DNA from 2 places in the Paeniglutamicibacter sp. genome. Region 2 is predicted to be linked to the other one. Evidence: riboswitches for the same ligand, from Rfam matches in the RefSeq annotation. Region 2 holds a riboswitch; the other holds the start of a gene.

Region 1 (3,406 bases), on a different contig from region 2:
GGCATGGATGGGCTTGCCATCGCGATGCCGGTCCGGGGTTGCAAGTCCGGGGCGGACTCGCAGGCAGGTATCAGGCATAAGGTGGCCGCACTCTGCCTTACGTCGTGTGGTGTCGTGTCGTGTCGTGGAGATCAGTAGCCCAGGGGCTTGCGTCAATCGTGCGGATGCCGGGAAAAAGTCCCTGGGCGCCAGCGCACTCCCGGATTCAGGCGCGGACGGGCATCGGGTTACTCGGCGTTGGGCAGTCCGCTCAATATCGACGAGCCCTCAATCGGGCGTTTGCTGTCCAACGGCCAGATCACGTCGGACACCTTGCCAATGACGCGCTTGGTGACGATCATGCCGCCACCGGGTGCTCCCAACAGTGCACGCGAGTCCTCGGACACCGAGCGGTGGTCCCCCATGACCCACAGTCGCCCCTCGGGAATCTGCACATCGAAATCCATGTCGCTCGCTTTGTCCCCGGCAAAGACATAGGGCTCTTCGACGGGGACGCCATTGACGCTCAGGCGCCCATCGGGGCCGCAGCAGCTGACGGTGTCGCCGCCGACGCCGATGACGCGCTTGACGTACACCGCGTCGCTGCCGGCCAGGCGAAGTGCCCAGGCAAGTGAATCCAGGGCGTTGGGTCGCTCGTAAGGCAGGAACGAGCCACGGCCATCGAAGATGACTACATCCCCGCGTTGAATCTCGGCATCCTTGTAGGCAAGCCGGTTCACCAGCAGTCCCTCACCCGGGTTCAATGTGGATTCCATGGAAGTGGAACCGATGTAAAAGAAGTCAACGACGGTGGCGCGAACGCCAAGAGTGATCACCGCCGCCGCAGCAAGCGCGCCAACGACAAAGCGCCAGCCCCTCGAAGGGGACCGGCGCTTTGTCGAAGCGGAAAAACGTTCCGATTCAGTAGATCGATCCACGATGGATCCCCATCCACGCCACCCGATGGGCGGCATGGATGAAGGCTCTCGTTTTTCTGGCTACTTGGAGGGCCGGAAGTCGCGCTTTTCGCGGATCTTCGCTGCCTTGCCGTGGCGATCGCGCATGTAGAACAGCTTCGCACGGCGAACGTCGCCGCGAGATACCAGTTCGACCTTATCCAGGACCGGGGAGTGTACCGGGAACATACGCTCTACGCCGACGCCGAAGGAGACCTTGCGAACGGTGAAGGTTTCGCGAACGCCGTCACCCTGGCGACCAAGGACGAAGCCCTGGAAGACCTGGACACGGGAGTTCTTGCCTTCGATGATGTTTACGTGAACCTTGACGGTGTCACCGGCGCGGAAGTCCGGGACATCGCTACGCAGCGAAGCTGAGTCGACAGAGTCGAGAATACGCATGAATGTATCTCCTAGGCAGACGCCGCAGGTCACCTACCTTAGACACGGACCGTAATTGTTCCGCAAGACGCACAAATGCGTCGAGGGAAAAGATGTGGCGGTCCGAAGCTTAGTACCCCGATCCGTTTGCGGATCGGGGTGAGGTCCAACTGTTGACTCGTTCCCCCTGCGGCAGGAGCAGAACCCAGTAGACCCAAGAATCCATTTTGCCACACTCCGGGCCCTGGCGCGAAGTCCCGGGAAGGCCGGGGGCATGCGCAAGAGGGATTCGGCCCCTGGTTGTCCTGTCCCGTCGATGCCATGGCCGAATCGACCCCGTTCCAACCGGGGCGAGTCGGGCCCAAATCCCCCGCCAACATGGCCGCGGCTCCCGAAAAAACCCGGAAATCAGCAGGAACCGGCCTCGAAGCCATGACGGTTCGCCGTCGCGCGCCGATCAGGCTGGATCCGGGACGCGGAACCGGGTGCAACGCTCCGGTGTTCATGGTCACAATCGATGCGGCGTTGAAACATGTGATAGTTTCACTTACGACCACACGGGGGCCCTTGCAGGGGCTGAGATCGAGCTGACGCAGCTTGCGACCGTTGAACCTGTCCGGGTAATGCCGGCGAAGGAAGTGAGTACTCCTTGAGCAACACCATTTCAATGCACAGCCCTGTCCAAAACGCTGCGGAGCCAGCCGAGACACAGTCCCTGAAGTCCCATTCCCTGGCCTACCTCGAGGACACCGATTCGGGGATCCGGGTCCCGGTCACCGAAATCGCCCTGGAACCCTCCCCCGGAGGAAAGGACAACGCCCCGCTGCAGGTCTACCGCACGGCAGGCCCTGGAAGCGACCCGGTGGTTGGGCTGCCCGCATTCCGCAACACATGGATCGAGGAGCGCTCGGACACCGAGACGTATGCCGGACGCGAAAGGAACCTGCTCGACGACGGGAAGTCCGCGGTCCGCCGCGGCAAGGCATCGGCCGAATGGAAGGGAAGCCGTCCAATCCCCCGACGCGCACATGCCGGAAAGCGCGTCACGCAGATGCACTATGCCCGGGCCGGCGTCATCACCCCCGAGATGCGCTTCGTTGCCCTGCGCGAGAACTGCGACGTGGAACTGGTGCGCAGCGAGGTAGCTGCGGGTCGGGCCATCATCCCGGTCAACATCAACCACCCCGAGTCCGAGCCGATGATCATCGGCAAGGCCTTCCTGGTGAAGATCAACGCGAACATCGGCAACTCGGCTGTCACCAGCTCCATCGCCGAGGAAGTGGACAAGCTGCAGTGGGCCACCCAATGGGGCGCCGACACCGTGATGGACCTGTCCACCGGCGATGACATCCACACCACCCGCGAATGGCTGATCCGCAACGCCCCGGTCCCCATCGGCACCGTGCCGATCTACCAGGCACTGGAAAAGGTCAACGGCGAGGCCAACGCACTGACCTGGGAGATCTTCCGCGACACCGTGATCGAGCAGTGCGAGCAGGGCGTTGACTACATGACCATCCACGCAGGGGTGCTGTTGCGCTACGTGCCGCTCTCGGCCAACCGGGTGACCGGCATCGTCTCGCGCGGCGGGGCCATCATGGCCGGCTGGTGCCTGGCCCACCACCAGGAGAACTTCCTGTACACGCACTTCGACGAGCTGTGCGAGATCTTCGCCCAGTACGATGTGGCGTTCTCCCTGGGCGACGGGTTGCGCCCGGGTTCGATTGCCGACGCCAACGACGCCGCCCAGTTCGCCGAGCTGGACACCCTGGCCGAGCTCACGGCAAGGGCCTGGGAATTCGATGTGCAGGTCATGGTCGAGGGACCCGGACACATCCCCTTCCACCTGGTGCGCGAGAACGTCGAGCGCCAGCAGGAGTTGTGCAAGGGTGCACCCTTCTACACGCTCGGCCCGCTGGTCACCGACATCGCCCCGGGCTATGACCACATCACCTCGGCCATCGGTGCCACGGAGATCGCCCGCTACGGCACCGCAATGCTCTGCTACGTCACCCCCAAGGAACACCTGGGTCTGCCGAACAAGGACGACGTGAAGACCGGGGTGATCACCTACAAGATCGCCGCCCACG
Region 2 (3,406 bases):
ACCGCGACGCCGGCGGCCCCGGTGCGGGCCAGCGGGGCCACATCCGCGGCGTCGATCCCGCCGATGGCGATCACCGGCAGGCCGCTGAGTCCCACGGCGCGGGCCAGGCCCGCGTGTCCCAGCGGTTCGGGGTGGTCCTTCTTGGTCGGGGTGGCGTGCACGGCGCCGACCCCCAGGTAGTCGATGGTGCCCGGGGAGCTGGACTGCAGCCGGTTTGCCGCCTCGATCTGCGCATCGGTGGCGGCGCTGAGCCCCAGCACGGCGTCGGGCCCGATGAGCCCACGCACCAGGGATGCGGGCAGGTCGGATTGGCCGATGTGCACCCCCTGCACGTCGGCCCCGGCCGCGCGGGCGGCCAGGAACACGTCGACGCGGTCGTTGACCAGCAGCTGCGCGCGGCCGGCGGTGTGCCGGGCGCAGCCCAGGACGATGTCCAGGAAGTGCGCCGCCGCCAGGTCCTTGCAGCGCAGCTGCACCGTCGTGATTCCGCCGTCCACCGCCGCCTTCACGATCTCGGCCAACGGGCGGCCGGCGGTCGAGGCCGAGTCGGCCACGAGGTAGATTCCGGAGGTCGGCATCAGGAAAGCACCGCCGCTTGGGCCAGGTCGGCCGGGGCGAGCGAGTACAGCGAGTCCAGGAAGTCCACGGCGAAGCTTCCCGGCCCGTGGCTCACCGCGGCGGCGCGTTCTGCAGCCACGGAGTAGAAGGCGTGCGCGGCAACCGTGGCCACCAGCGGGTCGGGTCCGGTGGACAGGAAGGCGGCGCAGATCGCGCCCAGCGCGCACCCGCCGCCGGTGATGCGGGTCAACATCGCACTGCCGCCGTGCACGTGCACCGTGCGCACCCCGTCGGTGACCAGGTCCGCTTCCCCGGAGACCGCGACGACGGCGCCGCTGCGCCTGGCCAGCGCCATGGCGGCGTCGGTTGCAGCGGCAACCGAATCGGTGGATTCGACCCCGCGCCCGCCCTCAGAGGCCCCTGCAAGCGCCAGGATCTCCGAGGCGTTGCCGCGGATCACGGTGGGTCCGGCGGCCGCAAATTCACGGGCCAGCGAGGTGCGCACGCGCAACGACCCGACCGCCACGGGGTCCAGCACCCAGGGCGTCGAGGCGGCGCCGGCGGCGGCAACAGCCTCGCGCATGCCCGCTGCCTGCTCGGTGTTCGGGGTGCCAAGGTTCACCAGCAGCCCCGCCGCGATCGCGGCAAAGTCACCTGCCTCCCCTGGCACGTCGACCATGGCGGGGGAGCCCCCGGCGGCCAGCAACACGTTGGCAGTGAAGTTGGTGACCACGGCGTTGGTCAGGCACTGGACAAGGGGTGTGGAGGCGCGCAGGGCGCCCAGGGCATCGGCGAGCTCGCCGGGTGTTACAAGTCTTGAAGGCGCCATGGATTCCATGAGCAACATCCCTCCGCTAGTACGAACTAGATCAGGTTCTACGGGTTTCATCTCAGCCGGTCGCGTGCGCGCCGACACCCCGTGTCACTATGCGCGAGCCTATCCCACCGGGCGCCGGGGCGGGCAAGTCGATGTCGCCACGCGGAGCCCGCGCGCCCCGGCCCCCCCGCAAGGCGTGGCGGCCTGTTGCCGATGCCACACTGGCCGTAGGCTCAGGACATGGGCACATCCGACACTTCACATAAATCCGCAGCGCCTCGCGAGTCGACGGCGTTGAACGAGCTCGAGCTGCCCGAAGTGGTGCCCGAACTGCCGGAGAACATCGTGGAGATCGTCGCCTCGATGCACGACGTGGTGGCCACCCGGCTGGCCCACCCGCGCCGTTTCAGGGCCTCGCAGCTCAAGGCACTCGAGCGCATGCTGGAGGCGCACGAACAGGACTTCATCGATGCACTGGCCGACGACCTGGGCAAGGGTGCGGTCGAGGCGAAGATGACGGAGATCGACATGGTGCGCGCGGAAATCGACCACGCGCAGTTGCACCTCTCCGAGTGGATGGAATCCAAGGCGGTGAAGATCCCGCTCGCCCTGCATCCCGCGGCGGCCAAGATCGAGCCGCAGCCCCTGGGCGTGGTGCTGGTCATCGGTGCCTGGAACTACCCGCTGCAGCTGATCCTCGCCCCGCTGGTCGCGTCCATCGCCGCGGGCAACGTCACGGTGCTCAAGCCCTCGGAGCTGGCCCCGGCGACCTCCGCGGTGCTGGGCCGGCTGGTCCCCAAGTTCCTGGACCACCGGGCGTGCGCCGTCGTCCAGGGCGGGGCATCAACCAGCAAAATCTTGCTGGAACAACACTTTGACCACATCTTTTTCACCGGCGGAGAGCGGGTGGGGAAGATCGTGGCCCGCGCCGCTGCGGAGCATCTGACGCCGGTGACCCTGGAGCTGGGCGGGAAGTCCCCGGCCGTGGTGATGGACGGGACTTCGGTGGCGGTGGCGCGCCGGCTGGCCTTCGGAAAGTTCATGAATTCCGGGCAGACCTGCGTGGCGCCCGACTACGTGCTGGCGGTGGGCGATGCCGCCCGGAACCTGGAAAAGCAGCTCGCCAAGGCGATCACCGGGTTCTATGGCAAGAACCCGCTGGCCAGCCGGGACTACGGCCGCATCGTGAACAAGGCCCACTTCGACAGGTTGGTTTCCTACCTGGAGCACGGCGAGGTCCTCATCGGTGGCGGGTACGACGCCGACACCCTGAAGATCGAGCCCACGGTGATGGCCAACGTGGATCCGGGCTCGCCGCTGATGCGCGAGGAGATCTTCGGCCCGATCCTGCCGATCATCGCGGTGGAAAGCTTCGACGCGGCGGTGCGCTTCATCAATGCGCGCCCCAACCCGCTGGTCGCCTACCTGTTCAGCGAGAACCCCAGGCTGCAGTCCGCGTTCGGGGACCAGGTGCGGGCCGGTGCCATCGTGCACAACGCGCCCAACGTGCACATGGCCGTCCCGGGGCTCCCCTTCGGCGGCGTGGGCGCCTCCGGCATGGGTTCATACCACGGGCGGCATGGGTTCGAGCGGCTCTCGCAGATGCGTGCCGTGATGGGCAAGACCACCGTGGTGGACACGCTCAAGGCGATCTACCCGCCCTACACCTGGGCGAAGTCCAAGCTCATCGACCGCCTCATGTAAATATTCCACAATCCGCATACGCACTTGCGGGCCACGGTTGTTCCGCACCGTTGCGCGGATTCCCCGGCAGGAACGACGAAGGCCGGAGGCTCCCCGCACAGGGGGAGCCTCCGGCCTTCCCGGCGCATTCCCTCAGTGTGAGGCGCCGGGCCGGGCGGCTGATTATCCGAGCACCGCTGAGACGATGTCCTTCGCCTCCGATTGCACCCGGGCCAGGTGCTCCTCGCCCAGGAAGGACTCTGCGTAGATCTTGTACTTGTCCTCGGTGCCCGAGGGGCGGGCAGCAAACCAGGCGTTTTCGGTGGTGACCTTCAGCCCGCCGATCTT

The links. Region 2 has a riboswitch for thiamine pyrophosphate ahead of thiM (hydroxyethylthiazole kinase). Riboswitches for the same ligand answer to the same signal wherever they lie in the genome.
Region 1: it holds a riboswitch for thiamine pyrophosphate, as region 2 does, so the genes downstream of both, thiC (phosphomethylpyrimidine synthase ThiC) here and thiM (hydroxyethylthiazole kinase) in region 2, are expected to answer to the same signal.

The regions. Positions count from the first base shown of each region.
Region 1 is NZ_JBKKAP010000107.1:6,863-10,268, reverse strand. It holds gene lepB (signal peptidase I) at 228-917, opposite strand; gene rplS (50S ribosomal protein L19) at 978-1,337, opposite strand; TPP riboswitch at 1,864-1,971, shown strand; gene thiC (phosphomethylpyrimidine synthase ThiC) at 1,984-3,406, shown strand, end outside.
Region 2 is NZ_JBKKAP010000179.1:18,809-22,214, forward strand. It holds gene thiE (thiamine phosphate synthase) at 1-578, opposite strand, end outside; gene thiM (hydroxyethylthiazole kinase) at 578-1,396, opposite strand; TPP riboswitch at 1,388-1,488, opposite strand; gene ACLQ7E_RS20930 (aldehyde dehydrogenase family protein) at 1,616-3,079, shown strand; gene pgm (phosphoglucomutase (alpha-D-glucose-1,6-bisphosphate-dependent)) at 3,242-3,406, opposite strand, start outside.